DNA from 3 places in the Mesorhizobium sp. B283B1A genome. Region 1 is predicted to be linked to each of the others. Evidence: predicted binding sites of a transcription regulator. Region 1 holds the regulator's gene; each other region holds the start of a gene.
The links. The regulator HrcA, encoded in region 1, represses chaperone genes, less so after heat shock. The targets are predictions, from matches to a motif close to GTTAGCACTCNCNNNNNGNGAGTGCTAAC.
Positions count from the first base shown of each region.

Region 1 (10,622 bases):
CGAGGGCGGCACTGTAGGCGAGAAAGCCGGTGAGGGTCATGGCTGGTGGTCCCGGATTGGCCTGCCTTGTCGCATGGAACGGGCCAGAATTGAATTCTCTGGGGTCGGAATCCATTGCACCAGACATCCGAGATACGTCGCGCTGGCCCCCTCATCCGGGTGAAGGGGCTGCGCCGCCCTGCAGGATCAGGAACGGCCGCCATCGTAGGTCACGCGCCAGATGGTGCCGTTGCCGTCTTCGGTCACGATCAGCGCGCCATCCTTGGCCACCGTCACGCCGACCGGCCGGCCCCACACCTCGCCGTTGGAGACGACGAAGCCGGTCATGAAATCCTCGTATTCGCCGGTCGGCTTGCCATCCCTGAACAGCAGGCGCACGACCTTGTAGCCGGTCCTGTTGCCGCGGTTCCAGGAGCCGTGCAGGGCGACGAAGGCATCGCCGCGGTATTCCCTCGGAAATCCCGCGTCCGCGGGCAGGTCCTTGCCGTCGTAGAAGGCGATGTTGAGCGGCGCCGAATGCGCCTGCATCAGCACATCGGGAATATCGACCTTGCCGGCAAGGTCGGGGCGCTCGCCGTTGTGGCGCGGATCTTCGTTGTTGCCGATATAGTACCAGGGCCAGCCATAGAAGGCGCCTTCCCTGACCGATGTGGCGTATTCGGCTGGCACATTGTCGCCGAGCGCATCGCGCTCGTTGACGACGCACCACAGCGCGCCGGTCGCCGGCTGGACGGTCATGCCCGAGCAGTTGCGCAGGCCGGTGGCGACGGTGCGGCCGTTCTTGCCGTCGGGGTCGAAGGCCTGCACGTCGGCGCGTCCCTCTTCGGAGCCCCAGCTGGCGCCGAGCGGCTTTGACTTGACCCATGCCTCGAGTCCGCCTCTCGGGTTCTTGCCCATTTCCCCGGCGGCGTTCGAGCCCGAGCCGACCGACAGATAGAGCGTCTTGCCGTCAGGCGAAAAGGCGATGTCGCGCGTCCAGTGATGGTTCGAGGGAATGTCGTCGACGATGGTTTCCGGGTCGGCGGATGCCTTGAGGTCGCCATTGCGGTAGGCAAAGCGCACGATGCTGTCGCTGTTGGCGACGTAGACCCATTGCGGGTCGCTGCCCGGCGGGTAGAAGGCAATGCCGTAGGGCTGGTTGAGATCGCCGGCGAAGATGCTTTTCTCGGCGGGTTTGGCGCTGCCCTCGGTCAGGCGGTAGACGCGGACCTGGTTGGCTTCGCTGTCGGCGACGAACAGGTCGCCATTGGGTGCTGTGCGCACCACCCGCGGATTGTCGATGCCCGACGCGATCAGCTCGGCTGAAAAGCCTTCCGGCAGTTGGGGTTTGGCGTCCGCCGGCCTTTCGGCAAGGCCGGCGCTGTTCGAGGCCGACTTGGCGACATTGGGCTTCGGCAGGTCTTCCGGCTTGATCAGGCGGCGCACGCCGGGCTTGTCGGCGCGCCAGTCGCCAAAGGCGGCCGGACCCTTCAGCACCGGCTGATCGGCCTGCTGGGCGAACGCCGCGGTCGCGAGGAGCAGTGCGGAAAGCCCCAGTCCGGCCATTCGGGTCCCAGCGATCATTGTCGTCCCTCCACCTGGTCGCGAAGGAAATCAACGGCCGGTTTGTCCCTGGGTTCCGTCTTGCTTCCGGGTTCAGGTCCCGGCGGCGTAAAAATCGTCGTCGAGGCGCTTTTCCAAGGCGACGAGATCCGCCGGCAGCGGCAGGCCCATGGCGCGCATTTCGCGCAGCTTCTCGCGCAGCTGTTCCTGGATTTCGTGCTGGTCTTCCGGCTGGTTGACCATTTCCTCCAGCAGCAGGCTGATCCGGGCCTTGAACTCTTCGAGCGCCATTCTTTTTCTCCTTGGCGGCCAGGAAGCGCAGGAAGTCGCCGCTCGCAGGCCGGCTGAATATCAATACACCTAGCGCAGCATGCGCGATATCAGCTGTGCCGTGTAATCCACCATCGGCACGATGCGCGCGTAATTCAGCCGGGTCGGGCCGATGACGCCGAGCGCGCCGACGACGCGGGCATCCTTGTCGCGATAGGGCGCGACCACCAGCGACGAGCCCGACAGCGAGAACAGCTTGTTTTCCGAGCCGATGAAGATGCGCACCCCTGATCCCTGCTCGGCCAGGTCAAGCAGCTGGATCAGCCCATCCTGCGTCTCCATGTCCTCGAACAGGTGCCGCAGCAGTTCGATATCGGCCTGCGCGGTGACGTTTTCGAGGAGGTTGGCCCGGCCGCGCACGATGAGCCGCGCCGGCAGGCCGCTTTCGGCGCCCGCCCATACCGCCAGCCCCTTCTCGACGAGATCCTGCGACAGCGTGTCCAGCGCTGCCCTTGTCTCTTCCTTGATGCGAGCGATCTCGGTCCGTGCCTCGGCCAGCGTGCGGCCTCGAATATGCGCGTTGAGGAAATTCGAGGCCTCGTGCAATTGCGAGACGGTGATGCCGGCGGGCAGCTCGACGACGCGGTTTTCGACGTCGCCATTCTGCGACACCAGCACGGCAAGTGCCTTGGTCGGCTCCAGCTGGATGAATTCGATGTGCTTCAGCGCCACCTCGTTCTTGGCGGCCAGCACCAGGCCGGCGCCGCGCGACATGCCCGACAGCATCTGGCTGGCCTCGGTCAGCATATGCTCCAGCGTCGCGCCCGAGCCCGAGGCCCGCACCTGTGCCTCGATGGTGCGGCGCTCCTCGTCGGAGAGGTCGCCAAGTTCCATGAAGGCATCGACGAAGAAACGCAGGCCGGCCTGCGTCGGCAGCCGGCCGGCCGAGATGTGCGGCGCATAGATCAGCCCGAGATGTTCCAGGTCGCTCATCACATTGCGGATGGTAGCCGGCGACAGCGAGGAGGGCAGGATGCGCGACAGGCTGCGCGAGCCCACGGGCTCGCCATCCCTGAGATAGGAATCGACGATGCGCCGGAAGATGTCGCGTGAGCGCATGTCGAGTGATTGAAGTGCGGGCGATTGCGAACTCGGATCGACTGCCTTGGTCATACGGCCAAAAACCTCCTTGTTCAGGATATAGACTTCGGCACGGTGGGCGCAACCCGGTGTCTGCATCAGATCGCCCGGCGTCTGCGTCAGATCGCCCGGCGTCTGTGTACGGCCATTTTCCTTTGCGCCCTAGGCTTGGTGAGGCTACAAGCCGGCCACGAATCCGAAAAAATGCCGATTTTGAAGAAATAACGGGAAAGAAGCCTGAATGCGCCCCTCCAAACGCCAATTCGACGAAATGCGCGCCATCTCCTTCGAGCGCGGCGTCTCCAAGCACGCCGAAGGCTCGTGCCTGGTGAAGTTCGGCGACACCCATGTCCTGTGCACGGCGAGCCTCGAGGAGAAGGTGCCGGGCTGGATGCGCAATTCCGGCAAGGGCTGGGTGACGGCCGAATATGGCATGCTGCCGCGCTCGACCGGCGAGCGCATGCGCCGCGAGGCATCCGCCGGCAAGCAGGGCGGCCGCACGCTGGAAATCCAGCGTCTCATCGGCCGTTCGCTGCGCGCCGTGGTCGACCTGCAGGCGCTGGGCGAACAGCAGATCACCGTCGACTGCGACGTCATCCAGGCCGATGGCGGCACCCGCACCGCCTCGATCACCGGCGGCTGGGTGGCGCTGTACGACTGCCTGCGCTGGATGGAAGCGCGGCAGATGACCAGCGTTTCCAAGGTGCTGAAGGACCATGTCGCGGCGATTTCCTGCGGCATCCATGACGGCCAGCCGGTCATCGACCTCGATTACATCGAGGATTCATCGGCCGGCACCGACGCCAATTTCGTCATGACCGGCAAGGGCGGCATCGTCGAGATCCAGGGCACCGCCGAGGGCGAGCCGTTCTCCGAAGGGCAGTTCGCGGATTTGATGGGCCTGGCCAAGAAAGGCATCCAGCGCCTGGTGAGTTTGCAGCAGATGGCGGTGGCTTAGGGCCAAATGGCGAGCTTGAGCGCCCCCCTCTGGCCTGCCGGCCATCTCCCCCTCAAGGGGGGAGATCAGCTATCCGGTTGGGTTTCGCCAATTTCCGGCGGCGTGAGATGCGAGGCGTTGAAACTGCCAATCTCCCCACCTGAGGGGGAGATGGCCGGCAGGCCAGAGGGGGGCGCCTCGTGACGCCCTCCGCCATTCTTGAATCAGCCCTCTACGTCACCGATCTGGCGGCGGCCGAAGCCTTCTACTCCGACACCCTCGGCCTTCACCTCCTCGGCAAGCTCGAAGGCCGCCACCTCTTCTTCCGTTGCGGACCCGGTGTGCTGCTCATCTTCAACGCCGAGGCAACCAAGATCCCACCCGCGCCCGATACCAAGCTGAAGGTGCCGCCGCATGGCACGGTCGGCGAAGGCCATCTCTGCTTTGCGGCGACCGCTGACGAACTCGCCGGCTGGAAAGCGCTTCTGGAGGCCAAAAAGATCGCCATCGAAAGCGAATTCGAATGGCCGCAAGGCGGCCGTTCGATCTATATACGCGACCCCTCGGGCAATTCGATCGAGTTTGCCGAGCCAAGAATCTGGGGCCTTTGATGCATAATCTTGACGGCAAGAAGATCGTCGTTGCCAGCCACAATGCCGGCAAGCTGCGCGAGTTCGCCGACCTGATGCGGCCGTTCGGCTTCGAGGCGAAGTCGGCCAAGGACTATGGCCTGCCGGAACCCGACGAAACCGGCACCACATTCGAGGAAAACGCCTACATCAAGGCGCTGGCCGCCGCGAAGGCGACCGGCCTGCCGGCGCTGTCCGACGATTCCGGCCTGTGCGTCGACGCGCTCGATGGCGCGCCCGGCGTCTACACCGCCAACTGGGCCGAAACCCCTGACGGCAGCAGGGATTTCGCCATGGCCATGCAGCGCACCGAAGTGGCGTTGCAGGAAGTGGGAGCCGCTTTGCCGGAGCAGCGCAAGGGCCGCTTCGTCGCCGTCATCTGCCTCGCTTTCCCCGACGGTGAGGCCGAATATTATCGCGGCGAGGCTGAGGGCACGCTGGTCTGGCCGCCGCGCGGCGAGCTCGGCTTCGGCTACGACCCGGTGTTCTTGCCGGATGGTTTCGACAAGACGTTTGGCGAGATGAGCGCCGAGGAAAAGCATGGCTGGAAGCCTGGCCAGTCGACCGCGCTGTCGCACCGTGCCCGTGCCTTCCAGAAATTCGCCCAGGCACGATTGGATCTGGCGAGATTGGGCGAGGCATGAGCATGCTGCTCGACCGGGCCCCCGGCTTCGGCGTCTACATTCATTGGCCGTTCTGCGCGGCCAAATGCCCTTATTGCGACTTCAACAGCCATGTTCGCCACCAGCCGGTCGACCAGGAGCGCTTTGCCGCCGCCTTCGAGGCGGAACTAGCGACGATGCGCCAGCGCACCGGCCCGCGTGAGGTGACAAGCATCTTTCTCGGTGGCGGCACGCCCTCGCTGATGAAGCCGGAAACCGTGGCCAGGGTTCTGGACGCCGTCGCCAGGAACTGGACCGTGCCTGACGGCATCGAGGTGACGCTGGAGGCCAATCCGTCCTCGGTCGAGGCCGAACGGTTTCGCGGCTACCGGACGGCCGGCGTCAACCGCGTCTCGCTTGGCGTACAGGCGTTGAACGACAAGGATCTGCGCTTCCTCGGCCGCCTGCACAATGTCGAGGAGGCCTTGCACGCCATCGGGCTGGCGCGGGAAATATTCCCGAGGCTCTCCTTCGATCTCATTTACGCGCGGCCCGGCCAGACGCCGGAGGCCTGGGCATCGGAGCTCGAACAGGCGATCGGCCATGCCGCCGACCATCTGTCGCTCTACCAGCTGACCATCGAGGAAGGCACGCCCTTCCACGCGCTGCACGCGGCGAAGAAATTCATCATCCCCGACAACGACCACGCCGCCGACCTCTATGCGCTGACGCAGGAGATCACCACGGCGCATGGTTTGCCGGCTTACGAGATTTCCAACCACGCCCGGCCGGGCGCCGAAAGCCGCCACAACCTCACCTACTGGCGATATGGCGAATATGTCGGCGTCGGTCCCGGCGCGCATGGCCGCTTCGTCGAGCATGGCCGCCGCACGGTGACGATCGCCGAGCGGATGCCGGAAACCTGGGCCAATCTGGTCGAGGCCAAGGGCCACGGCATCACCGGCGGCGAGACCCTGACGCGCTCGGAAGAGGCCGACGAGTTCCTGCTGATGGGGCTCAGGCTGGCCGAAGGCATCGATCTGTCGCGCTACGAGGCGTTCTCCGGTCGCGGCCTGTCGAGCGCGCGGCTGTCGGTGCTGCAGGGCGAAGGGCTGGTGGCGCCGATCGGCAATACGCGGCTCCGCGCCACAGCGGCCGGCATGATCGTGCTCGACGCCGTGGTGGCGGATTTGGCGCGCTAACTTTGAAAAACGTCCTCTTCGTCTGCAGCCAGAACCGCTTGCGCAGCCCGACGGCCGAACAGGTGTTTGCCAAGCGCCAGGATATCGAAGTCGCGTCGGCGGGAACCAACCACGACGCCGATACGCCGCTGACGCATGAGCTGGTCGCCTGGGCCGACATCATCTTCGTCATGGAAAAGGTGCACCGCACCAAGCTGCAGAAGAAATTCAAGGCCAGCCTGACGAAGGCTCGGGTCATCTGCCTCGATATACCCGATAACTACGAGTTCATGGATATGGAGTTGATCGAGCTTCTTAAGGCGCGCGTTTCACGCTATCTCGGTTGAAACCCGAAGCGCGAGGCCCGAATGAACCTGACCTTCTCCTCCTGGCAATTCTGGGCGCTGCTGTCCGCGGCTTTCGCCGCCCTGACGGCGATCTTCGCCAAGGTCGGCATCGAGAACATCAATTCCGATTTCGCCACCTTCATCCGCACGGTCATCATCCTGGCCGTGCTCGGGGCGATCCTGCTGGCAAGCGGTCAGTTCCAGTCGCCGTCCACGATCTCGGCAAAGACCTGGCTGTTCCTCGGCCTCTCCGGCCTGGCGACCGGGGCCTCCTGGCTCTGCTATTTCCGCGCGCTGAAGATCGGCAATGCGGCGCAGGTGGCGCCCATCGACAAGCTAAGCGTCGTGCTTGTGGCGGTGTTTGGTGCGATCTTTCTCGGCGAGCGCCTCTCCGGAGCGAACTGGCTTGGCGTCGCCCTTATCGCGGCGGGTGCTGTGCTGGTCGCCTATCGGGGGTAGCGGCACGCCATGGCGTGCGCTCTTCGTTTCAAGACGGGTGATGAAAATATCGAAGCGATTGGGCATCGTCCGGTCAGTGCTCCGTCGTGCTGTGGGGTTCGGTGTCGGAATGCCTGATGGTTGTCGGCACGGTGCTCATCGGCAAGCCGCTTGCGGGCCGCTTGGTCAGGCTAGCGTCGGTCTCTGCAGGCAGCCGCTTGTCCTTGGCAACGCGGTTGCGGCCGGCATAATAGGGCTCGAAAGCGTCCTGTATCTTGAGGCTGTCCATCATCTCCTCCCGGGGAATTAGGGACTAAATCTGCCAGACCCGGTTTCGTTCCCTACTGTGGCAAAGGAATGGCAAGGAGTTTCCATCAGCCATCGACACGATCGGGCAGGAGTTCCGCGCGGAGGCATTAGCGCACGGGTGATGCGCTGGGCAGGTCCGACTGGAATTGGTTCTTAAACCCCGCCGATCGGGGAAGTGCAGACTTGAATGTCGGTCCGGCTTTCAGGTTCCGCGAGGGGATAGAGGTCTAGAATCCCCGCCGCGGCATCGATGCTCCGTTCAACAACCAAAAGCCCGTCGGACGGAACCGGCGGGCTTTCATTATTACATCTGGATTGTCAGTCCACCGTCTTGGACGGAGGCGACCCAAGTGCGACGACAGCCGATAGCCGCTCTCTCTTAACCAGCGCAGGCTTCTCATAGATTTTCTTCATGGCACATCCCCCGCAGTTTTCTCGATGACAGAAATGCCGTCCGCCGCCTCCTGTTGTCAAGTCGGCACGAGAGAAGCTGGCGGCTTTTCGATTGCCAGCCGACGCCAACCGCTGCACTGGTGTTTCCTTGTGCCGCGCAACAATAGGGAACGGACAGATATGATAAAGCAGCCTGTCCCGGCGTCGGCTGTAATCGGTGTCTCCGCAGACAACGGCCGTGGCCGGCCGATTACGGCGATTTTCTTGCTGAACATCGATAGACACACAGGTGCGCTGCTTGCCGGATGGGTAGGGTCGGGCAACCGTATCGGCGCCATCGTCCACCTTGGTCTCCAACGCCGGCCAAAGGGCTCTGTTGTCGGCAACTTCCGAAGAAGCCTGCAGCGCAGGTTTCGGCTCAAGCGGTATCTGGGCAATGTCCCCGTCAAGCTGATCGAATTTAGCAGACCGTATGATTGGGATGCGCTCGAGCGCCAATTGTCTGAAATCAACTCCGATGTGCTGATCTCCTATGCTTTCCCGAGCTTGATTCCACAGCGGGTGCTTGCCGGATTTCGCAAGGGCGGGCTCAATCTTCATCCTTCGCTGCTCCCCAATTATCGTGGCCCGCACCCCATCCATCGAATGGTCGTTGACGGCCAGCATCTGGCTTGTGGCGGGGTGACGCTGCACAAGATGTCGGCAGGTTACGATGAGGGTGACATTCTCGCGCAGGTGACGTTTTCCGAAGCGCAATGGGCGTCGAAACAGGCCCTGGCCCACGCTACCTCGTCCGCTTTCCGATTGCTTGTGAGCGATGCGGTGCCGGCCTATTGCCGTGGCGCCCTGTCAGGGGTGCCGCAGCCGGCCGGTGACTTCATATGGGCGCGGCTGGAGTCCGCCCATATGATGATCTCACCTTCCATGCCCATGGAACATGTCGCACGGCTATGGCACGTATTGGGGATAGTGCCCGGCATCTATCTGTCGACGGCCGGTGGCAACGTGAGGCTCGGGTTCCAGATACGAAGGTTGGGGCCTCCGACAGGAGGGGTTCCAATCAGGCGATGGGCAAGCATCGAGTTTGATCTCGCCGATGGCAGGGTCGTTCACCTCACCTACAGCCGCCTGCTCAAACGGCTGGTCAAGATGCACGCTATGCTGGCATGCGCCAGGCTCGGAGAATCGCATCTTGAAATACGGTTTTTCGACCAATCGACGTGAGCTTTTTGCAAGCCCGCGCCAGCCATGCCAAACAAGGATTTGGCAGGCCAAACAGGGCCGAACGGAGAGTTGATCTGTGACCGGTGAGACGGGCAAGCGCAGCTATGTGGTCGGGCAGGCCGAGATCGCGGCCCGGCCGCTGGAACCGGCGCTCTATCTGGTGGCGACGCCGATCGGCAATCTCGCCGACATCACGCTGCGCGCGCTGGAGACGCTGGCCGCCGCCGACATCGTCGCCTGCGAGGACACGCGAGTGTCGCGCGTGCTGCTCGACCGCTACGGTATCCGCCGCCGCACCACGGCCTATCACGAGCACAATGCCGGCGAGGCCGGGCCGAGACTGATATCGTCGCTTCAGGCCGGCCAGAGCGTGGCGCTGATTTCCGATGCCGGCACGCCGCTGGTGTCCGATCCAGGCTACCGGCTGGTCGGCGAAGCGCTCGACCAGGGCATTCGCGTCGTGCCGATCCCCGGTCCGTCGGCGCCGCTTGCCGCGCTGACGGCGTCGGGCCTGCCGTCGGACGCTTTCCTGTTCGCCGGCTTTTTGCCGGTCAAATCAGGCCAGCGGCTGACACGGCTGGAGGCGCTGAAAGCCGTGCCGGCGACGCTGATCTTCTTCGAATCGCCGCGCCGGCTGGCTGAGTCGCTCGGCGCCATGGTCGAAGCCCTCGGCGGCGAACGCAAGGCCGCCATTGGCCGCGAATTGACCAAGACGTTCGAGGAGATGCGCACCGGCACGCTGCAAGCGCTGGCCGACCACTATGCGGCGGCCGATACGCCGAAGGGCGAGATCGTCGTCTGTATCGGTCCGGCAGAGGCCAAGGCGGACGAGCCGGCCGATATCGACCGGTTGCTTTTGTCGCTCGCCGCCGAGATGCCGGCCTCCAAGGCGGCGGCGGAAGCGGCCAAGATGACCGGCGGCCAGAAGCAGACGCTTTACCGGCGGCTCCTGGAACTGAAGGATATGGAAGGCAGCGGTGGCTGAGCGCCCGACCGCCAGCCGCCAAAAGGCCTATCGGCGCGGCCATCGCGGCGAATGGCTGGCCGCGGTGGCGCTGATGCTGAAGGGTTACCGGATCCTGGCGCGCCGCCACCGCACCCGCTTCGGCGAGATCGACCTCATCGCGCGGCGCGGCGACCTCGTGCTGTTCGTCGAGGTCAAGGCGCGCCGCACGCTGATGGAGGCCATGGAGGCGATCGGTCATGAATCGGAGCGCCGCATCGAGGGGGCGGCCGACATCTGGCTGTCGCGGCAGGCGGATTATGGCAAGCTGTCGATGCGCTTCGACATGGTCGCGGTGCTGCCCTGGCGCTGGCCGGTGCATGTCGAGAATGCGTTTTATGGGAGGAGTTAGAGGGTTACTTGCCGGCGTTGCTCGCCCTTCGCTGGCTCAGGGCGTTCGTCGTTCGGAAAGCCAAGCAATTGGCTTTCCGTCCGCTACGCGGACCACTCCTCACCCCCAGATCATCAACGCCACCAGTCCGATGCCGCCGACCACCAGCCGCCACCAGCCGAACAGCGAATAGCCGTTGCGCGAGACGTAATCGAGCAGGAAGCGCACCACGATGAGCGCCGTGACGAAGGCGGCGACGAAGCCGATGGCGATGAT
Region 1 covers NZ_JAIUIQ010000034.1:49,667-60,288, forward strand. Annotated here, with positions in the region: gene LB577_RS24590 (LysE family translocator) at 1-40, opposite strand, end outside; gene LB577_RS24595 (PQQ-dependent sugar dehydrogenase) at 187-1,563, opposite strand; gene LB577_RS24600 (hypothetical protein) at 1,636-1,833, opposite strand; gene hrcA (heat-inducible transcriptional repressor HrcA) at 1,903-2,985, opposite strand; gene rph (ribonuclease PH) at 3,194-3,910, shown strand; gene LB577_RS24615 (VOC family protein) at 4,090-4,500, shown strand; gene rdgB (RdgB/HAM1 family non-canonical purine NTP pyrophosphatase) at 4,500-5,162, shown strand; gene hemW (radical SAM family heme chaperone HemW) at 5,159-6,322, shown strand; gene LB577_RS24630 (low molecular weight protein tyrosine phosphatase family protein) at 6,325-6,648, shown strand; gene LB577_RS24635 (EamA family transporter) at 6,670-7,107, shown strand; gene LB577_RS24640 (hypothetical protein) at 7,181-7,375, opposite strand; gene LB577_RS24645 (formyltransferase family protein) at 8,053-9,012, shown strand; gene rsmI (16S rRNA (cytidine(1402)-2'-O)-methyltransferase) at 9,089-9,997, shown strand; gene LB577_RS24655 (YraN family protein) at 9,990-10,367, shown strand; gene LB577_RS24660 (undecaprenyl-diphosphate phosphatase) at 10,467-10,622, opposite strand, start outside.

Region 2 (10,622 bases), on a different contig from region 1:
CCCACGCCTGACTTCGTCGGCGACAGTGCTTGCCAACGCTGGCGCGGTCGCTGTAATCGCAAGTGAAGGTGGCGAGCCGGCCGGCATAATCGTACTGAATGAGTGCACAGCGATCTATGCAGGAGGCAAGTTCGGCCAGATCTCGGAGCTGTATGTTCGACCCGAGATGCGCTCCAAAGGGATTGCCCCTTGTCTGCTCGAGGTCGCCTTGCAGGAAGGCCGCGCTCGTGGTTGGAAGCGACTTGAGGTTGGAGCACCCGCGCAACCAAAATGTAAACGCACGCTCGATTTCTACTTACGGGAGGGGTTCGAGGAAGTCGGCCCTCGGCTCCGCCGGACTATTTAGAAAATCTGTCCCCAACCTACGCCAACTACACAGGTGTAATGAGGGTCACTTCGCCAGAAACGGTCGCGTGGGCGAAGTTCGAAGCCGGCATGTGGCAGATCAAGTTCGGCTGCGCATCTTCACCCTTGGACGAGGCGCGCTGCCTCGCGTACCGATGTCACTCGCGAGCCACTCCCAGACCTGTTCCTGGCGCCCCTGATTGGTTGGAGTTGAGAAAGGTCAGCCACCGTCTGGTCTGGCCGACGGAGCCGATCCTACCGGGGCGGCTCTAGTGTGAATCGACCGCGCCATGTCCATTCTGAGGGCGTCGGGTGCCGCGGCAGATTGAGCGCACCTGATGAGCTTGGCAGCGACAAAACCGCTTGCCGACTACCAGCACTGCGAGTGGGTTTGTTCTCGCATGGACTTCCTCGCGAAGCGCACCTGTGCGCAGGTGCGGTGATGCGGCGACAGCCGTGGTGGGCTGGCCGACCTAAGTTAAGCGGCAGCAACCCCTGCGTCCTGGTTTTGAGCAAACCACAAGCGAGATACGCCTTCAATCCGAATGCCTCCTGGCCCAAGCAGTTCGCAAGTCTCGCTGCCTGATCAGCCCCCCGCGCAGCATGCAGGCGTTGCAACGGATTCTTCAAAGAAATTCACAGGCTCTTAGCACTCCAAAGCCGCTGGGAATGGTAGGCGAACATAAATTGTCGAAACTTGTCGCACTGCTGAGAATGCCAAATGACGAAGTCAGCAGGAGTGTTCAACTGTTTCAATCGGCGGATGGGCAGATCACAATGGGCACGAACAATCCGCCGCTTTCGCCCGAGGACGTCGAACGCTTCGGGCCTAATCCCCTTACCCGCTTCCGCACCAATCTGGCGTCGGTTGAAGAGCGCATCACGCTTGCTTGCGCACGGGCCGGGCGCGACCGAGCCTCCGTGCGTTTGCTGCCAGTCACCAAGACGGTGCCGGCCCAGATCCTGCGATATGCCTTCCAGGTCGGCATCAGCACCTTCGGCGAAAACAAAATCCAGGAGGCAATGTCAAAGTGCGAGGCGCTTCACGATCTCGCCATCGACTGGAGCATCGTATGTACCGAGGCGGTTGTCGCGGCTGTCGAGATCGGCGTCTGCCAGTTGGCCGTCCCCTGCTTCTGCAACGGCTCGGCTGATGTTGCGGCGCCTATTCAGGCGCGCTTGTTTCCTTTGAGGAATCTCCGGCCGGCTGATGCCAGCTTCGCTCACGTGCCGTGGTCCCTTGCCTGAGAGCTTGATGAACTTTTGCTCGTTCGCCTGCCCTATTTCGTCTTGACTATCTCCGGCTTACCCCTTAATCCCCTCGTTGTTAGCACTCACTCGTGATGAGTGCTAACAACGGGTCCGGCAAAGCCGGGCTTTGCAGTTTGTCCGGCGTGGGCCGGACGGTGTTTCTCACCGCTCTCACCGAGGAAGAAAAAATGGCAAAGTCGAAGTTCCGCCCGCTTCATGACCGCGTGGTCGTTCGCCGGGTCGAATCCGAATCCAAAACCGCGGGCGGGATCATCATCCCGGACACGGCAAAGGAAAAGCCGCAGGAAGGCGAGATCATTGCCGTCGGTTCCGGCGCCCGCGACGAAGCCGGCAAGCTGGTCCCGCTGGACGTCAAGGCTGGCGACCGCATCCTGTTCGGCAAGTGGTCGGGCACCGAAGTCAAGCTCAATGGCGAAGACCTTCTGATCATGAAGGAATCCGACGTGATGGGCATCATCGGCTGACACGCCGTCGCCTTTCATCACATCCAATCTGAATTTAGGCCGAATTGCCCAGGAGCAAAAAAATGGCTGTGAAGCTCGTCAAATTCTCCCGTGATGCCCGCGAACGCATGCTGCGCGGCGTCAACATCCTCGCCGACGCGGTGAAGGTCACGCTCGGCCCCAAGGGCCGCAACGTCGTCATCGACAAGTCGTTCGGCGCCCCGCGCATCACCAAGGACGGCGTCACCGTCGCCAAGGAAATCGAGCTTGAAGACAAGTTCGAGAACATGGGCGCGCAGATGGTCCGCGAAGTTGCTTCGAAGACCAACGACATCGCCGGCGACGGCACGACGACCGCGACCGTTCTGGCGCAGTCGATCGTCCAGGAAGGCCACAAGGCCGTTGCCGCCGGCATGAACCCGATGGACCTGAAGCGCGGCATCGATCTGGCTGTGACCGAAGTCGTCGCGACGCTGATCAAGAACGCCAAGAAGATCAAGACCTCCGAGGAAGTTGCCCAGGTCGGCACGATCGCCGGTAATGGCGACGAGTCGGTCGGCAAGATGATCGCGGAAGCGATGCAGAAGGTCGGCAACGAAGGCGTCATCACGGTTGAGGAAGCCAAGACCGCCGAGACCGAACTCGAAGTTGTCGAAGGCATGCAGTTCGACCGCGGCTACCTCTCGCCCTACTTCGTCACCAACGCCGACAAGATGGTTGCCGAGCTCGAGGACGTCTACATCCTCCTGCACGAGAAGAAGCTGTCCAACCTCCAGGCCATGCTGCCGGTTCTCGAAGCCGTCGTGCAGACCTCGAAGCCGCTGCTCATCATCTCGGAAGACGTCGAAGGCGAGGCTCTGGCCACGCTGGTCGTCAACAAGCTGCGTGGCGGCCTGAAGATCGCTGCCGTCAAGGCGCCGGGCTTCGGTGATCGCCGCAAGGCCATGCTGGAAGACATCGCCATCCTCACCGGTGGCCAGGTCATCTCGGAAGACCTCGGCATCAAGCTCGAGAACGTCGGCCTCAACATGCTCGGCCGCGCCAAGAAGGTGTCGATCTCCAAGGAGAACACCACCATCGTCGACGGCGCCGGCAAGAAGGCCGAGATCCAGGGCCGCGTTGCCCAGATCAAGCAGCAGATCGAAGAGACCACTTCGGACTACGACAAGGAGAAGCTGCAGGAACGTCTGGCGAAGCTCGCCGGCGGCGTTGCGGTGATCCGCGTCGGCGGTGCGACGGAAGTCGAAGTCAAGGAAAAGAAGGACCGCGTCGATGACGCCCTCAACGCGACCCGCGCGGCCGTGGAAGAAGGCATCGTTGCTGGTGGTGGCGTCGCACTGCTGCGCGCTTCGCTGAGCATCAACGTTGTCGGCGTCAACTCCGACCAGGCCGCTGGCATCAACATCGTTCGTCGTGCGCTGCAGGCTCCGGCCCGCCAGATCGCGGCCAACGCCGGTGCGGAAGCATCGATCGTTGCTGGCAAGATCCTTGAGAACAAGGGCGCGACGTTCGGCTACAACGCCCAGACCGGCGAATATGGCGACATGATCGCCATGGGTATCGTCGATCCGGTCAAGGTCGTGCGCACGGCTCTTCAGGACGCGGCCTCGGTCGCCGGCCTGCTGGTCACCACCGAAGCCATGATCGCGGAGGCTCCGAAGAAGGAGTCGGCTGGCGGCGGCGGCATGCCTGGCGGCATGGGCGGCGGCATGGGCGGCATGGGCGGCATGGGCGGCATGGATTTCTAATCCACGCTACCTGCGCAATACGGAAAGGGCGGCAGCGATGCCGCCCTTTTTTTGCACAACTTCGCGGAACCACAGCTACATCGTCGTACTGGCCGCTTGATACCGCCTATTACCTCATGTCCATTTCCAGCACCCATCTCGTCCTTTGACGCTCTTCTTGATGCAGTCAGCAACAGCTGGTACCGGTCACAACTCTTTCGCGTGCTCCTTTACTGCAAATTCAAGTGATTGGGGCAGAGGGACCCCCGCTGAGAATAGGAAGCCCTGAGCGGTTCTGCAGCCAAGCTTGTGCAGAATTTGTCGGCTGCCTCTGTCTCCACGCCCTCGGCCATGACCTCGATCCCAAGCACAAGCAGCCGGTCGTCTCGAGACCTTGCCAGACCGCGAACGAAGCCTGCTCGCCGCATCACTGCTGTGAAGGGCGGGCCATTGGACGGTCAGCGAATCCTCCTGTGTCATCTAGGACCGGATCGACTCGGCCAGAGGCTTCTGACGACTTTATGCATGCGATTCCCACTTTTGTTAGCATTCGGCGCGAACCCGCCCCCTGCACCAAACCTGCGAAAGGACCTGATTCTCGCCTAAAGCTTGTTGTCATCGACTTGAGCGTTCTCTGCTTCTCATGGAAGATGCTAAATCCGCTCGTGCGTTATCGCCGGCCAGCAAAGGCTGCGGGTCGGCGGTGAGGGTGTCGGGAGACGGCAGTTCACCTTGACTCATTGGTGCCGCCGGCGCCTGGATGGTTTCCACGACGCCGCCCCCGCAATCATAGCGGTTGGGACGATCATCGTGCATGCGCTGCGCTGTTGGGGGCATGCTGATGGCGGTGCCGGAAGCACCGGAGACATGTGACATCTCGGCAGCGGGCGTCAGGGCGGCTTCTCTCTCCCTGCTGCACAGAAAATCGTGGAGCGCCTCCACGCAAATGCCGGCATTCTTCTTGTCTTTTCTAAAGGTCGGGACCACCTTGATATCGGCCTGTTGGTAGTCTGGCCCGCGCTTTTCTAACATGTTTTCGAGCTGCTGCTTTATGTCGGGGCCTTGCAGCAGCGGCCGGCCGGTGTCGCCCGTGGAGCGCTGCTGCAGGTGGAGGCGCCTGCCGATCTCATCCAGGTCGGTGTTGAGCCAGATTGACACCGCCTTCTCGCGGATCAGGTCTCGATTGGGCTGCTTGACAAAGCCGCCGCCGCCGGTTGCGATGACCATGGGGCCTTTCTTCAGCTGCTCGGCGAGCTCTCTAGTCTCCAACTCCCTGAAGTAGGGCTCGCCACTGCGCTCGAATATATCCTTAATATCGCCGTGCCCTTTGATGATAAGCTTATCGATGTCGACAAACTCCACCCCCAGCTCCCTGGCAAGGCGGGGGCCGATGCTCGACTTGCCGCTCGCCGGCATGCCGACGAGCACGACCGGCCTCGTACCGAGGGCCGCGAGGATCTTGCCGGCATGCGGCGAGAGAATGACCGCACTCTGTTGTCTTGCGACGGTGGGCGACCTGGAGGTCCCTGCCGCCCTCGACCTGCTTTCTCCTGACGAGCCCCAGTGTAATATGTCCCAGGCACCACGGGGAATGGGGACCAGCTCGCATTCGCTCTGCGCGCGCTGCGCGAGCTCGGCCCGGTAACTGGCCGGCGTATGGAACTCGACCTCGAAGCGATAGTTCTGTGCGGTTGTGAACGCCGTGTGAACGCCGCGTAACCCCTGCGTGTCCATCCTGATGAACCAGTTGGTGGTCTCGACCTCGCTGCAGTCACGCTCATCGAAGGCCAGTGCCGCCTTCCTGAAGGCGCGCGTAAAAGCCTCGTCCGGGATCTCAAAGACATGGCGCACTGCACTGGTGACCAGTTGGGCCTCCGGCGCCGCGCTCACGCCCTGGCCGGTCAACTCGTTGGCTGTCCAGATCTGCCCACGCGACCGTTGATCAAGATGCGGCACCTTCACCTCGATGCCGTCCTGCCGCAAAAGCTCGGCAACCGCATGCACAGTTTCGGTAATCGCGCTTTCTTGCGCTTCGGCGAGGGCGGCTTCGAGCCTGGCGCGCTCCACGGCCTGTTCGCTGTTCAGCGCTATCCTGCTGGCGGGGTCGTCGTAGGCCGGAATTGCTAAGGCGCTGGGCAGTATTCGGTTTTCGACGGCGAGTCTGATCGAGGCCTCCATGACCGAGGCCGCCAGCGTGGGGTTGTCCTTCAGATCCGCCAGGCTGCCATCGACGTCGAACCGGCCCTGGTGGAGCTTTGCCGCCTGCGACTTGACATAGGGCGCCGACTTGAAGCCCGGCCTCTGCTCTATGAGCCGCTGCAATTCGGTGGTTTTTTGCATGAACACTCGCGCACCGGTTTCGGACTTGTAGGCGTCCGTGCCGACCTTGATGCCGACGCTCAACAGATTGATCGCGCTTTCATGCAGATCGACCGGGTTGTAGCCGTCGGGCCGCGGATCAATGCGCGCCTGATAGCGGTTGAGCAGGAAGTCGATGCGTTTCCTGGCATCAGCGGTTGCCGGATAGGATTCGCTGAGTTTCGGGAAGAGCGCGGCGGCCTCGGCGCTGACTGCAGGCTTCGCGCCGGTTGAGGCCACGGATCGCGCAAACTTCTGCTTGACGTCCGACTGCTCATGAGCCGGCTCGCTATTGAGCTGCAGGTTCCAGTCCTGGAGCTCGGCCACTAGCAACGCGGCCAGTTCGCAGGCCACCGGATGCCGGGCGGCCTTGCTGTCTTCCCCCGCCCTGGCGATCAGCTCATGGAGGGTCTGGCCATTCGGCCGATCTTCCTGCAACAATGCACGGATGTCGGCCTTGAGCTCTTGATGAATGCCCTCGTAGGTGCCGAAGATGGCACGCTCAGCAAACCAGCGTTGCGCCTCCAGCGGCTGCGCCAGCACGTTGCGCTGCAGGCAGCTGTAGGTCTCCAGCACCAGCCCGGTGGCCGACAGGATCTGCTTGGACCGGCTGAACTGGTAGCCGCCTTTCTCAATGGCCGGCGTGTGCGACTTCGGCGGCTTCATCGAGGCGATGCCGCGCGCCTGCAGCTGCGCGTCGAACTGGCGCACATGCTCGTAAAGGCGAGGCTGGTCGCCGATGATGATGACGGCGTCGCCATCAAAATCGCCGTCGAGCATTTTTTGTTGGGCGGTCGGAACCGCAACCAAAGAGCCGGGCGCGAACACCTCCGTCGCCTGCAGGATGCCGACGCACTCGAGCGCGGTGTCGGTCTTGACCCGGTCCTTTTCCTCCAGCCAGCGCGAATGGCACTTTACGTCCTCGGCAGACATCACAATCCCGCGGTCGGCGAAGTCCGCCGGCCACATTTCGTCGGGCACAACGATCAAGACGCCTTTGGCAAAGAAGGTCGGATCGTCGGCGGCGAGCCTAGCCCCCGACCTGTGCGCGACGTTGAAGCTGTATTGGAAGGCCACGCACCGATCCAGGAACGCCGCGGTGCGGTCGCCATCGCGCGCCGACCTGACCCGCTCGGCGGCGAACGGGCGCAGGTTGGGCTTGTCATAGGGGGAGCGTCCGACAAGTACGCCAGCGTCACGGGTCAAGGTCTTGCTCTTGCCCGTCGGCACATACAGGCATTCGTCACTGGACGGCACGGCGATAGCGTTCGAACCCTCGATATGCCCGCCCGTGACCGTCCGAAACAGCTCCTCGGTGGTGAGGCTTTGATGGGTTTCCAGCCATGCCAGAGCCTTCTCGCGGGTCTCCTGTGCCACCTCGACGCTGCGCGGATAATGTTGCAGCGCCGTGGGCGGTACCGCCGATTGCCTTTTATCGGCAAAGGCAGGCATCCGCTCGGGAGCGTCGTGGCGAGCCCGGGCAACGGACGGCATGCGCTCGGCCAGCGACGCCCTGATGAAGCCGCAGCCGTCATGCGGCCGCAAGGCGATCTCGCCGTCTCGCCCCTCGAACCGGAAGGGATGCACCGCGCCTGCGGGGCGGTCGGGCAGAAGGGACAGCTTGAAGCACCCTTCCAGCGCATAATCATGCGGGCCAACGTCGGGGACGCCCGGCGGCGCGGCAAATCCGCGGCGCTGGGTATAGTAATAGGCTTCCTTGAACGGCGCCCAGGCCCGCGACAGCTGCTCAAAGGCCGTACCCGGAGCCGTCTCGGCATAGGGGATCGCCAAAAGCTTGCCGCTTGGGGCCTCTGCGGCCGTGAAGGGCAGGTCAGAGGCAAGCTGGTTAAGGCTCCTTTGCGGCGGCTTCAGTTTGCTGCCGCCGAACAGGTCCATGCGGTAGGGCACGCCCTCCACGGCCACCGTGCGTGTCAACATGGCGCCAGTCGGAGTTCCCTTTAGCTGCACCGCCACCACCTTCACCGCGCCCGAGGTCAAGCGATGGAAAATGGAATAGCGCAACTCGGCTTCGCTGGGCAGCGGCTGGCCTTGCATGTCGACCACCGGCAGCCGCATTAGTCCGGCATCGCCTTGCGGCGGTCTCGGGTCTTGATCCATGGCCTGAAGCACCCGATGAACATCGAAGCTGGCGGCTGCATGCTGGGCCTGGATCATCGATGCGTTCTGCGCCATGAAGGTGTCGAGCGCTTCGAGCGGTTCCTTCGCCTCGATATGGGCGATCACGTTCCAGCTCTTGTAGGAAAGGTCGGCGTCGATGAGGGTGCGGGCGCTCTTCAGTATCTGCCTAGTCTTGCCATGCAGCTCTTCCTGCCTGGCCCGCAATGCGAGCTCGTCGCCGTCGACATAGGGCCGCCGGTAGAGCGTCTCCAGCACCGCCCGGGTCTTGAGCACCTGATGGATCGAAAGCGCCGGGCTGCGGCTTGCATTGGCGCCGCTGGTACGCTCGGCCTGGCCTGCTTTGAGATAGGCATCGATCTTGTGTTCCACCACCGGCTGGATGGCGTTGAGCAGGTTCAGCGCCGACTTGCGGTGCCAGCGCAACGCCGGCTTCGGGCTGCGAGCTAGTGGCAGCAGGGAGCTGCAAAGATTGCCCATCGTCTCGAGGTTGTTGTCGAGCTTAAACCCGGGAGCGGCACGTAACACCTCGAGCCTGTCCAGCCCCGGCTGTGCCAGCATACCGAGATCATCCAACAACTGCGCCTTGCCCAACGCCTTGAATATACTCGCGACGGCATGGACATCGGCCTGCTGGAGCCGATCCTCGGCATATTGCAGGTAGTGCGCCAGCTGATGCAGCCGGTCCTTCAGCAAGGCCGGTTCGGCGACCTCGCCGGCGGTCTCTCCCGCCTCGATACCCCGCGACAGGCCATTGGCGATCCTGACTAGTGCAGGCGTGCCGAAAGCACTGAAGCGACGGCCCTTGGAACCGAGTTCGCTGGCGATGGCAACGATCGCCTTGCGTGCTTTTTCTTCTTCCGGCCACTTGCCGAAACCGTTCACCAGATTGGCCAATTCTTGGTCCGAAAGTCCGTCGAAATTGCCGTCGCGGGCAACCACCGCGCCGGCGATGGCAAGCGTCGCTTCGCGCGTCTCCTGCTGGTCCGGCCATCTGCTGAAGCCGTTCACCAAATTGGCCAACTCTGAATCCGAAAATCCGTCGAGATTGCCGTCGCGGGCAACCACCACGCCGGCGCTGGCAAGCGTCTCTTCGCGCGTCTTCTGCTGGTCCCACATTGCGTCGGAGACGCGGTGCGGGCCTTCTTCGCTATCAGGATGCCCTGCTTGTCCGACTAACTCTCCGGTGCTGCCCATATTCCCTCTCCGATCCAGCAAAACGCATCGCCTAAGCCTGTCAACAACAGGGCGTCATTGGTTGAGTGCGGTCACGCGAACCTGCAACGGCATGCTTGAAAGCTGCGGCATTCACGCGGCGGCAACTGCCTCGACAACGCCCCAGTGAAAAGCTTCCTCACCACTCGTTCTTCCGACATAAAGCGGAAGCACAAAGGGCTGAGCCCTGTACAAAATGCCAGTAAATCACTATGATCCCATGGGGGGATCTACGGTTCCTTCATTTGAGCGATCTCGATCAGGCAGCGTTCGAAATCCAGTTCAAAAGAGCTGTCTTCGGTTTGGCGCCGACCGAGAAATCGGCCACTTCGCCGCCCTTGAAGATCGCAAGCGTCGGAATGGAGCGCACGCCCAATTGGGCGGCGAGTTCCGGGTTTTCATCGATGTTAAGCTTGGCGACCTTGATCTTGCCTTCCATCTCGACGGAGATTTCCTCGAGGCTCGGAGCAATCATCTTGCAGGGATCGCACCATTCGGCCCAGAAATCGACGACGACGGGTGCTGCGGATTCCAGAACTTCCGACTGGAAGTTATCGATATCGACTTTCACGGTAGCCATGGCTGCTCCTTTGACCGAAGAAGATGTTAAATCAAATGTGACGGTTTCCGGCTTAGCCGAACGCTGTTTCCACTTTGACTGAGCCCGAGTGAGATGATGTAAGTTTTGCGAGCGGCAAATGGACCTTCGTTCAACATCGAATGCGCCGATTGGAGCGTGTCCTGCAATGAAGATCCAAAGTTCTGAAGCGTCAACGTCGAAACGGGTTACATTCGTAATGTGGATAGATCGGACATGCTGGACCGGCTCGCAAGCATGGGATCTCCGAAGCGACGATCTACAATTGGAAGCCAAATTCGGCGGCATGGAAAGCGACGCACATCCCAAAGGCCGCGCAAATTGCGCATCACGCCGCGTTGCTCAGCGAGCGGCAAGGCCTGGCAGATAGTCTGCCCCTGTCGCCGGACGGCATCGCGCACCATAACCATGACGTGACAGCGCAACCCGACGGTGCGACCAGATGATCTGCGAGGGGAAACGCCACGCCGGCTTGGCTTGCCAATACTTCAATGCCAACCCACGGCATAGAGTGGTCCGCTAAGCTTG
Region 2 covers NZ_JAIUIQ010000003.1:109,329-119,950, forward strand. Annotated here, with positions in the region: gene LB577_RS03165 (GNAT family N-acetyltransferase) at 1-346, shown strand, start outside; gene LB577_RS33415 (alanine racemase) at 1,033-1,593, shown strand; gene groES (co-chaperone GroES) at 1,785-2,081, shown strand; gene groL (chaperonin GroEL) at 2,144-3,808, shown strand; gene LB577_RS03185 (shikimate kinase) at 4,403-9,478, opposite strand; gene trxA (thioredoxin) at 9,756-10,076, opposite strand.
Region 2: a site for HrcA is predicted at 1,672-1,700, ahead of groES (co-chaperone GroES). Genes of this name have one in related genera too.

Region 3 (10,622 bases), on a different contig from region 1:
GCGGCAGTATGATCTGGCCAATGCGGGAAGGAGAGCCATGAACCCGACCGAAAAAGCGCTGTGGTTCGTCGAGAGCCATCTGCCGGACGCGATATCACTCGACGATGTCGCCCAAAGCAGCGGTGTGTCGCGCTTTCATGTGACGCGCGCCTTCGGCGCCGCCACCGGCCGCTCGGTCATGGGCTACATGCGCGCGCGGCGCCTGAGCGAGGCGGCGCGCAAGCTCGCCGGCGGGGCGCCCGACATCCTGCGCGTCGCGCTCGACGCCGGCTACAACTCGCATGAGGCTTTCACCCGGGCCTTCCGCGACCAGTTCGGCACCACGCCGGAACTGGTGCGCGCGCAAGGTTCGACCAAGTCCCTCGACCTCGTGGAGCCAATCCTGATGGACCAGTCCCCTCTCACCAATCTTGAACCGCCACGCTTCGAGACCAGCCGGCCGTTCCTGATCGCAGGTCTCGGCGAACGCTACAGCTGCGAAACCAGTGCCGCCATTCCGATGCAATGGCAGCGCTTCGGCCCCTATATCGGCAACATCCCCGGCGAGACCGGTGACGTCGCCTACGGCGTCTGCGTCAACGGCGACGATGCCGGCAATTTCGACTACATCGCCGGCGTCGAGGTGACGGACTTTTCCGATCTTCCCAGGGAATTCAGCCGCGTGCGGATACCGGCTCAGAAATATGCGGTGTTCTCGCATCGCGAGCACATCTCGACCATCCGCCGTACGGTCAACACGATCTGGAACACATGGCTGCCCGCGTCCGGGCACGAGGTGGCCGACGCGCCAGATTTCGAGCGCTATGGTCCGGAGTTCGATCCGCGCAGCGGCAATGGCGGGCTGGAGATCTGGATACCGGTCAAATCATAGCCGGAAAGCGCCGGCTGGTTCTTCCTTCTCCCCTTGTGGGAGAAGGTGGCCTCGCGAAGCGAGGTCGGATGAGGGGTGTTCCAGCTTGACACCGACAGCGCTCCGGCCAACACCCCTCAACCGTCTCGGCGCTGCGCGCCGATCCACCTTCTCCCGCAAGGGGAGAAGGAAGGAGACGCTACAGCTCCAGGTTCCAGTTCTGGCCGACCAGATCCTTGCCGAAGGAATGGTGCCGCTCTTCCTCGGTCAGTTGGAAGCCGGCCGCCTGGTAGATGTGCCGGGCGGCCGAGAGAATGTCGTTGGTCCACAGGGTCAGCGTCTTGTACCCCTTGGCGCGGGCAAAGCCGATGCACTCCTCGACCAGCCGCTTGCCGATGCCGAGGCCACGTGCCGAGGGCTCGACATAGAGCAGGCGCAGCTTCGCCACCTGGTCGGACTTGCGCACGATGAAGACCGAGCCGACGACCTCGCCTGCCCGCTCGGCGATCCAGGCGCGCTCCCATTTCGGGTCGAAGGATTTGACGAACGCCGCGAGGATCTCGGCGACCAGTGCCTCATAGGTTTCGTCCCAGCCATACTCCTGCGCGTATAGCATTCCTTGCCGGCGGGTGATCCAGCCGATGTCGCCGACCTGCAGCGGCCGCAGGATGTAAGGCACCCCAGGTTCAGGCTTGTCGCCGAGCAGGTCCTGCACAATGCGCATCGCCTTGACCAGTCGGTCCTGATCGGCGGGCGCCAGATGATCGAGCAACGCACGCACCTGATCGTGCGAATCCTGGTTAAGCGGCGCAAATGCATCCTTGCCCGCCGGCGTCAACGCAATCGAGGCGCGGCGCGCATCAGCTTCCGTCGCGGCGCGTTCGACCAAGCCCCGCTCCTCGAATTTCTTCAGCAGGCGGCTGACGTAGCCGGGATCGAGACCGAGATCGCGCACAAGGTCGCTGGCAACGAGTCCGTCGCGATGGGCAAGCTCATAAAGCACCCGCGCCTCGGTCAGCGAGAACGGGCTCTTTAACAGCCCCTCGTCAAGCAGGCCGATCTGGCGGGTATAGAAGCGGTTGAAGGCCCGCACCGCATCGATCAGTTCCTTGTTGGGCGCTTCCTTGCCGGGCTGATGGTGAATCGTCATGGGTATCTCCTGTTGGCACAGGATCAATCTTTTACTTGACAGAGTCAACTATCCGCATGATCACATCATCGGCAACACCGGCCAGCGATCGACGATTTTGCCGCCGGAAAGCACCGCGATCGGCCCGAATTGCTGCAGCACGGCCTCGCTCTGCGTCGGCCGCAGGAATGCATAGTCGCCCGGACTGGCAACGACATCGGCAGGCAGACCCATGAATTGCTGGTTGGAGGACAAGCCGAGCAGGCTGTTCGTCTTCATCCCCCGGGGAAACACCGGTTCGGCCATCCATTTGCCGCCATAGAGATAGCAGCCCTTGCGCGGAAACCGGCCGAGCGCCCGCAGCAGGCGGGAAACAGCCGGCGGGCCGGGCAGCATCGGCTCGACCACTTTCAGGATCGGCGTCGCGATGAAAGCCGCCGGCTGGAAACCGTCGAGGCCGGGTGTGTCGAAATCGCCGGGCAGCACGAAGGCCGAACCCATCGATACTTCATTGGCCATGCCGCCGCGGTGAAGCAGCGCGGTCTTGGAGCCGCCGATGTTGAGAATGCCGCGCTGGCCGGCGCCGAGGCACGCAACGAAAGCGGTGGCCCGCTCTGACGCTCGCGCCAGCGCCCTCGCCGGCCCGCCGAACAGGCCGGGAATGTGCGGCGCATGCGCCTCATAGGCCATGACGCCCTCGCAGCGCAGCCTTTTGTGCGCCGACAGTCCCTTCAAGGTTTGCGACAAGGCCGCCGGTTCAGCGAAGCCGCCGCGATGTAGCCCGACATCGATTTCGAAGGCGATGCGCAGGTCGACATCGAGCTCGGCTGCCAGGGCGCCATACTCCGCCAGCCGCTCTCGCGTGTCGATCAGCCAGCAGATGCGTGTCCGGTCAACTTCGCCCTTCGAAAGCATGGCTCTGGCCGCTCCGACCGGCATCGGCTTGCCGTACAGGAGGTCCGCATCCGGAAACGCCTTCAGCACCGCCTCGCTGATCGGCGGATGGAAGGTCATGAAGCGATCGGTTCCAAGCGCATTGCCGATGTGCGAAAGCAGCGGCAGGCAGGCGAGCGACTTGTCGACCAGCCGCACCGCAAGGCCGGGGTCAAGTCTCGCTTTGACCAGGGCAATGTTGCTATCCAGCCGTTCGCGGTCGAGCAGCAGGCAGGGCTGGAAGATGCCGGCTTGCTTCAGCGCCTCTGACAGCGTGGCGAAATAGGCGCTCATCGGTCGACACCGAAAGGACTGGGCTCGATGCCGAACAGGCCAGCCATGTAGGGCGAGACGAAACGGTTCTGCGGATCGATGTCGCGGCGCACCGCCATCGCATCATCCCAACGCGGGTAAAGCTTCTTCAGGTCCGCCGCTTGCAGGCTGTGCATCTTGCCCCAATGCGGCCTGCCGCCATATTTGCGGAAGATCGGCTCGGCCGCGCGCATGAACGGCAGCGGATCGTTGGCGGCATCGTGGTGGATGGCGATCGAACAGGTCGGCCTGTCGTAGAAGGGCGAAAGCCAGAACCGATCGGCCGCGACGCTGCGCACCTCCATCGGGAAATAGACCTCGGGAAAGCGCTTCTCGGTCAGTTCGATGATTTCGGCCAGCGCCTTCGGGCCCTCCTCGAAGGGAAGGTGATATTCCATTTCGTTGAATTTTGTCTGCCGGTCGCTGGCATAGACGTTGATCCAGTCCTGCACATAGTCCTCGGATGGCACTTTGGCGACGGCGCCCAGGATCAGCCGGCGGCGCAGCGACGGCAGCCAGGCAAGCGTAGTGCGCAGCCGGCGCAGCGTCCTCAACGAGCCCTCGTCATCCTCGGTCGGGCGTGCGGTGGTCGCCTCGGTGCTGAAATCACTGGCGATGAACTGCGCATAGCCGGAGAACGGAATGTAATAGAACTCGGCCGACCGGTGCGCGGTCATCATGGTCTCGAAATCGCGCAGCATGTCGGCGATGGGCAGCACCCATTTGCGTCGGCGCAGCCGGTAGGTCGGGATGTTGTTGAGCGTCACTTCGTTGAGGATGCCGAAAGCGCCGAGCGCGACGCCGATGGCGTGGATCATGTCCTGATCCCCAGCCCGACTGAAGTCACGGACCTTGCCAAGCCCGTCGACGATCTGCACCGTTTCCAACTGCGTGTGATAGGCGCCGAGCGTCGGTCCGGAGCCATGGGTGGCGGTTCCCAGTGCGCCGCCGATCGCCTGGCGGTCGATGTCGCCCATATTGGGCAGGCCCTGGCCGATGCCTTGAAGGATGTGCATCAGCGAACCGAGCCGCGTCCCTGCCCGCACGCGCGCCTGATGCTTTTGCGCGTCATGCGAGACCAGGCCTTCGAGCTTCTCGAGCGACAGGATCGTGCCCTGCGATTTCACCAGCGGCGTGAAGGAATGACCGGCGCCGACGACGCGGACGGGACCAGGTGCCGTGCGAATGAGATCGCCGAGTTCGCCGGCATCGGCGGGGCTGGCGATCAGCCGTGGCTCGGCGGTGACAAAGCCGGACCAGTTGCTCCAGGTTTTCGACATGGCGCTCACGCAACAATCCGGCGGCGCCGCGCCACCAGAATGAACAGGCCGAGCAATGCCACGCTGGCGACAGCGCTGGCGGCGGCGAATTCCGGCACCGGGCGAAAATCCTTGCCGTCGATGAGCAGCGACGCCGCGACCGGACCGATCGCCAGGCCAAAGAGTTGGGCGGCCGGCACCAAAAGCACGGCGGTGCGCGTCTCGTCGGCGGTGATCGCCAGCCGGATCTGGTAGGGCACGATGAACAGGAGGATGAAACCAATCATCAGGGCTGTGACCCAGAAGGTGTTGAGATCAGGTCCGCCGGCGAGCACGAGCGAAGCGACGACCGCGACGGCGCCAATGGCTGCGATGGCGATGCGATAGTCGATGCGCGCCTCGAACACGGTCGCCGTCGTCGCGCCCAGCACCTGCACCGCGAGGCTGGCCGAGACGATCAGGCCAACGGTGCGATCGTCGATCCCGAATTGCGCGCCGAGCGGCTCGAGAAAGGCCCACACCGCGCCGAAGAACATGAAGTAGCAGAAGACCGACAGCAAAGCGGTGATCGAGGGAACCGTCAGCACATTGGCCAGATCCTCCTCCTTCGGCAGATCGGCGTAGTCAGCGGGAACAATGAAGGCGATCACGAGCGACAGGACGCAGACGACCGCGAGGCTGAAGAAGCCGCCGGCCGATCCGGCGGCGGGGATGACATAGAGCGCCAGCAGCAACGCCAGGGCGCATTGCGCCAGGGTCTGCATGGTGACGAAATAGCCACCGATGCGTTCGGCTCGCCGCGAACGGGCGATCAGTTCGGTGGCGACCGCAACCAGGCCGCCCTCGGCGAGACCAGCCAGGGCACGTGCGGCCATCAATGTGCCGGCCCCGGCGGCATAGGCCGTCCATATGTTCGCCAGCGCCAGCAGCAGCAGCAGAACCGCACTCTTCCAGCGCATGTTGTGGGCGGACAGCAGCATCGCCACGATCGCCGAGCCGATGGCGATGGCGATCATCTCGGCGGTGGCAACCAGCGCCAGTTCATCGCCGCTGACATGGCCCTCGGTATAGAGGGCGCCGAGCAGCACGGGCTGCAGCCCAAGGATCAGCAGGCCGACCGACCCGATCCACAGAGCCGAGGCAAGCTGCCCGCCGGTCGGATTGCCGACCAGCCAGTCGCCATTGCCCTTGTGTCCGGTGTCCTTGTGTCCGGTGCCCGTGTGGCCGGTGCCGGTGTGGCCGGTATTTGTCGAAGCCAAAGGCGCCTCCCAACGTCCTTGCCGCGCGGCAAAAAAACTGACAATCTGTCAGGATTCCAGAAATTGATACTTGATCATATTTGTTGTCAACCAGAATTTGGAAACGCGCGCGAAAGACCAGTGCATGGTTGAAGCAAGGCAGACGGTGATCGAACCGAGGCGCAGGCCCAAGCAGGAGCGCAGCCGCGAGCGCATCGACGCTATCCTGTCGACGACCATGCGGCTGATCGGCGAGAAGGGCATCGATGCCGTCACCATGAAGGAAGTCGGCATGCTGGCGGGCGGGCCGATCGCCACCGTCTATCACTACTTCCCCAACAAGTCGGCGATCCTGGCGATGCTCTATGAGCGTTTCTCCGAAGTCAGCCGCGCGCGGCTGTCAGCGATTGTCGCCGATGTCCGGGAAGCCAAGGACATCATCGTGGCGGCCGACCGGTTGCTCGACGACTATCGCGGCCGCGTTGCCGGCGATCCGGCAATCCAGGATCTGCAGAACGCCATCCAGGCCGACAAGGCGCTCAAGAATCTCGACATCGCCGAGACCCGGCATCAAGCGAAGATGTTCTGCGACCGCGTCATCGCCTTGCTCGCGCCGGACAAGCACGAGCAGTTCGAACGCATGGTTCTCTTGATCTTCCAGCTCGCCGGTGGCGTGGTGCGGCTGGCGCTCGCGCAAGGCGAAGCCGAAAGCCGCCGGACCATCGAGGATTACCGGTCGATCATCCACACCCAGTTGCGGCTGTTTTTATAGCCCTGTGTTTTTGTAGCCTTGGCGATCTGTAGCCCTGGCGATCATCAGCAAGCTGCCGCGAATGAGAGGTGTCGGGGCGCAAGCATCAGGACGCCCGCTATGCGAGCTGGCGGACAAGGCCTTCGAAGCCGTCGGCAAGATTGGCATTGCCGGCGGCGAGAAACGCGGAAAGATTGCGGGCGCCACCGGGCGTCTTGTTGGCGTCAAGCAGCACCGCCCTGCCCTCATGCATGACGAAATCGAACTTTCCGTAGTCAAAGCCAAGCCGGCGCCTCAGAGCGCGAAGCTCCTCGGGAACCGGAACCGGCTCACGGCGGACCGTGTCGTCGCCTTTGACGAGGCTCTGCGGCGAGACGTGGCGGGTGCAGCGCTCGCGCTCGCCGCAGAATATCCAGAAGCGGGCTCCAAAGCCGTCCGGTTCCGGCTCGGGAATGAATTTCTCGACGACGAGATCGCTGCGGTCGAAGACCGCCGGCGCAACCTCCGAAAGGGATGCATAGACGCGATAACCCTCGACAGGCTCGACGCCGGGAAACGGCTTCGGCTTTCCGGCACGCAGCGATCGCCGGTTGAGCGTCTGCTCCCGCATCCCGAGATTGTTGAGATTGCTCTTGACGATGACCGGCCCTGGCCAGTCGTCGTCCTTGCCGATCGCCGCGCCACTGATGCGTCGCTTGGAGATGTCGGCGGCCCCAATGTTCAGGCAGAAGGGAAAAGCGCGTGCGTATTCGACATATTCGGGTGGCGTCACGGTCGCGTCGACGTGCAGCACCGCTATATCGGCCTCCGGCTTTGCCGACGTTCCGGGGATTATGCGGACGGAATGTCCGCGTCGCTTCAGTTCCTCCAGCAGATCGAACAGCATGTAGGGGCTGTCGCGGCGAAACAGCGGCCCGCGCCGGCGTTCGAACCTGTCGAACTCATGCGTAATTACCGCGATGCGCGTCATGCTTCCCCCGCTTGGTCTCTTTAACGTCCTCTATTATAGCTGCCAATACAACGCGGGCTTGGGGCTGTGGATGACCGACCATTGGAATACCATTCGAAGGCATTGGCAGTTGCTCGGGCCACCGTTGCGGCCGCCAGCGGAAGCGGTTGAGGCCTATGAGCGTGAGCTCGACCTTTCGAAGGCGCACGTCATTCTGCTCGGCGTGACGCCGGAACTCGCCGGGCTCGGGACGACGATGACGGCCGTCGATGAATCGTCCGACATGATCGCCGGTATCTGGCCAGGCGACACCGCGTTTCGAAAGGCGATCAACGGCGACTGGCTGGACTTGCCGGTACCGAACACAAGCGTCGATGCGGTGATCGGCGACGGCTGCCTGTCGACGCTCGGCCTTTCAACCGCGCGCCGGGCGCTGTTTGCGGCGATCGCCGGCGTACTGCGCACCGACGGCCGGGCGGGACTGCGTCTCTTTGCCGGTCCCGAAACACCGGACGAGCCGGCGGCGGTGCGGGCGCTTGCACTCTCGGGCGGTGTCTCGACCTTCCACGAACTCAAATGGCGCGTCGCCATGACCGCGACGGGCGATGCGCCCGACCATGCCATTCCGGTCAGGACGATCGCGGAAAGGTTCGACGCACTGTTTCCTGACCGCAACGAGCTTTCGGCTCGCACAGGCTGGGACCTGCCAACCATCGGCACCATCGATGCCTATCGGAACTCGCCGGCCATCTACACCTTCGCACCGGCGACTACACTAGTGAGCGAGGCGGGAGCGTTTTTTGGTGATGTTCGCATCGCTTTGACCGGGAGCTATGGGCTTGCCGAGCGATGCCCGCTGTTGGTGCTGCGGGCGCCAAGACACTGAAGGCGCCAAGACACTGAAGTTAGCAGGACGGCGCTCAAGCCGGGGCAGGCACAACCCAGGCTTTCTAAAATCGTGCGGCAGCATGAGAAAAATTTCGCTCGCATCGCGGCCTTCGCCCGCCTTGACTCTCGCCAGCCGTCAGCCTATTTCAGCGCCACGTTAGCACTCGCCTTTGGTGAGTGCTAATCACAGGGCCCGGCGCCGCCGGGCTTTGTTGTTGTCCGGCTTCGCCGGATGGAGGAACTGTTTCTCACCGTTCTCATCGAGGAAGAAAAAATGGCAAAGTCGAAGTTCCGCCCGCTTCATGACCGCGTGGTCGTTCGCCGGGTCGAATCCGAATCCAAGACCGCTGGCGGGATCATCATCCCGGATACGGCAAAGGAAAAGCCGCAGGAAGGCGAGATCATCGCCGTCGGCTCCGGTGCTCGTGACGAAGCCGGCAAGCTGGTCCCGCTGGACGTCAAGGCTGGCGACCGCATCCTGTTCGGCAAGTGGTCGGGCACCGAAGTCAAGCTCAATGGCGAAGACCTTCTGATCATGAAGGAATCCGACATCATGGGCATCATCGGCTGATCATCGGCCTCACCGTCAACTGAATTCCGGGCTTACCCCAAGCCCCTGCCAGGAGCTAAAAAATGGCTGCCAAAGACGTAAAATTCTCCCGTGATGCCCGCGAGCGCATGCTGCGCGGCGTCAACATCCTCGCCGACGCGGTGAAGGTCACGCTCGGCCCCAAGGGCCGCAACGTCGTCATCGACAAGTCGTTCGGTGCCCCGCGCATCACCAAGGACGGCGTCACCGTCGCCAAGGAAATCGAGCTTGAGGACAAGTTCGAGAACATGGGCGCGCAGATGGTCCGCGAAGTCGCTTCGAAGACCAACGACATCGCCGGCGACGGCACCACGACCGCGACCGTCCTGGCCCAGTCGATCGTCCAGGAAGGCCACAAGGCCGTTGCCGCCGGCATGAACCCGATGGACCTGAAGCGCGGCATCGATCTGGCCGTGACCGAAGTCGTGGCGGCGCTTGGCAAGGCTGCCAAGAAGATCAAGACCTCCGAGGAAGTTGCCCAGGTCGGCACGATCTCGGCCAATGGCGACGAGTCGGTCGGCAAGATGATCGCGGAAGCGATGCAGAAGGTCGGCAACGAAGGCGTCATCACGGTTGAAGAAGCCAAGACCGCCGAGACCGAGCTCGAAGTCGTCGAAGGCATGCAGTTCGACCGCGGCTACCTGTCGCCCTACTTCGTCACCAATGCCGACAAGATGGTTGCCGAGCTCGAGGACGTCTACATCCTCCTCCACGAGAAGAAGCTCTCCAACCTGCAGGCCATGCTGCCGGTTCTCGAAGCCGTCGTGCAGACCTCCAAGCCGCTGCTCATCATCTCGGAAGACGTCGAAGGCGAGGCCCTGGCCACGCTGGTCGTCAACAAGCTGCGTGGCGGCCTGAAGATCGCCGCCGTCAAGGCTCCGGGCTTCGGCGATCGCCGCAAGGCCATGCTGGAAGACATCGCCATCCTCACCGGTGGCCAGGTCATCTCGGAAGACCTCGGCATCAAGCTCGAGAACGTCGGCCTCAACATGCTCGGCCGCGCCAAGAAGGTGTCGATCTCCAAGGAGAACACCACCATCGTCGACGGCGCCGGCAAGAAGGCCGAGATCCAGGGCCGCGTTGCCCAGATCAAGCAGCAGATCGAAGAGACCACTTCGGACTACGACAAGGAGAAGCTGCAGGAACGTCTGGCGAAGCTCGCCGGCGGCGTTGCGGTGATCCGCGTCGGCGGTGCGACGGAAGTCGAAGTCAAGGAAAAGAAGGACCGCGTCGATGACGCCCTCAACGCGACCCGCGCGGCCGTGGAAGAAGGCATCGTTGCAGGCGGCGGCGTTGCCCTGCTGCGCGCTTCGGCCAACATCAAGGCCACCGGCGTCAATGCCGACCAGGCCGCCGGCATCAACATCGTGCGTCGTGCGCTGCAGGCTCCGGCCCGCCAGATCGCGGCCAACGCCGGTGCGGAAGCTTCGATCGTTGCCGGCAAGATCCTTGAGAACAAGGGCGCGACTTTCGGCTACAACGCCCAGTCGGGCGAATATGGCGACATGATCGCCATGGGCATCGTCGACCCGGTCAAGGTCGTGCGCACCGCTCTCCAGGACGCGGCCTCGGTCGCCGGCCTGCTCGTCACCACCGAAGCCATGATCGCGGAGGCTCCGAAGAAGGAGTCGGCTGGCGGCGGCGGCATGCCTGGCGGCATGGGCGGCGGCATGGGCGGCATGGGCGGCATGGATTTCTAAGAAATCCATAAAGCACGCCCATGA
Region 3 covers NZ_JAIUIQ010000001.1:115,462-126,083, reverse strand. Annotated here, with positions in the region: gene LB577_RS00705 (AraC family transcriptional regulator) at 38-871, shown strand; gene LB577_RS00700 (helix-turn-helix domain-containing GNAT family N-acetyltransferase) at 1,050-2,000, opposite strand; gene LB577_RS00695 (DSD1 family PLP-dependent enzyme) at 2,061-3,206, opposite strand; gene LB577_RS00690 (D-arabinono-1,4-lactone oxidase) at 3,203-4,504, opposite strand; gene LB577_RS00685 (MFS transporter) at 4,510-5,742, opposite strand; gene LB577_RS00680 (TetR family transcriptional regulator) at 5,867-6,493, shown strand; gene LB577_RS00675 (hypothetical protein) at 6,591-7,442, opposite strand; gene LB577_RS00670 (class I SAM-dependent methyltransferase) at 7,513-8,307, shown strand; gene groES (co-chaperone GroES) at 8,584-8,880, shown strand; gene groL (chaperonin GroEL) at 8,943-10,598, shown strand.
Region 3: a site for HrcA is predicted at 8,466-8,494, ahead of groES (co-chaperone GroES). Genes of this name have one in related genera too.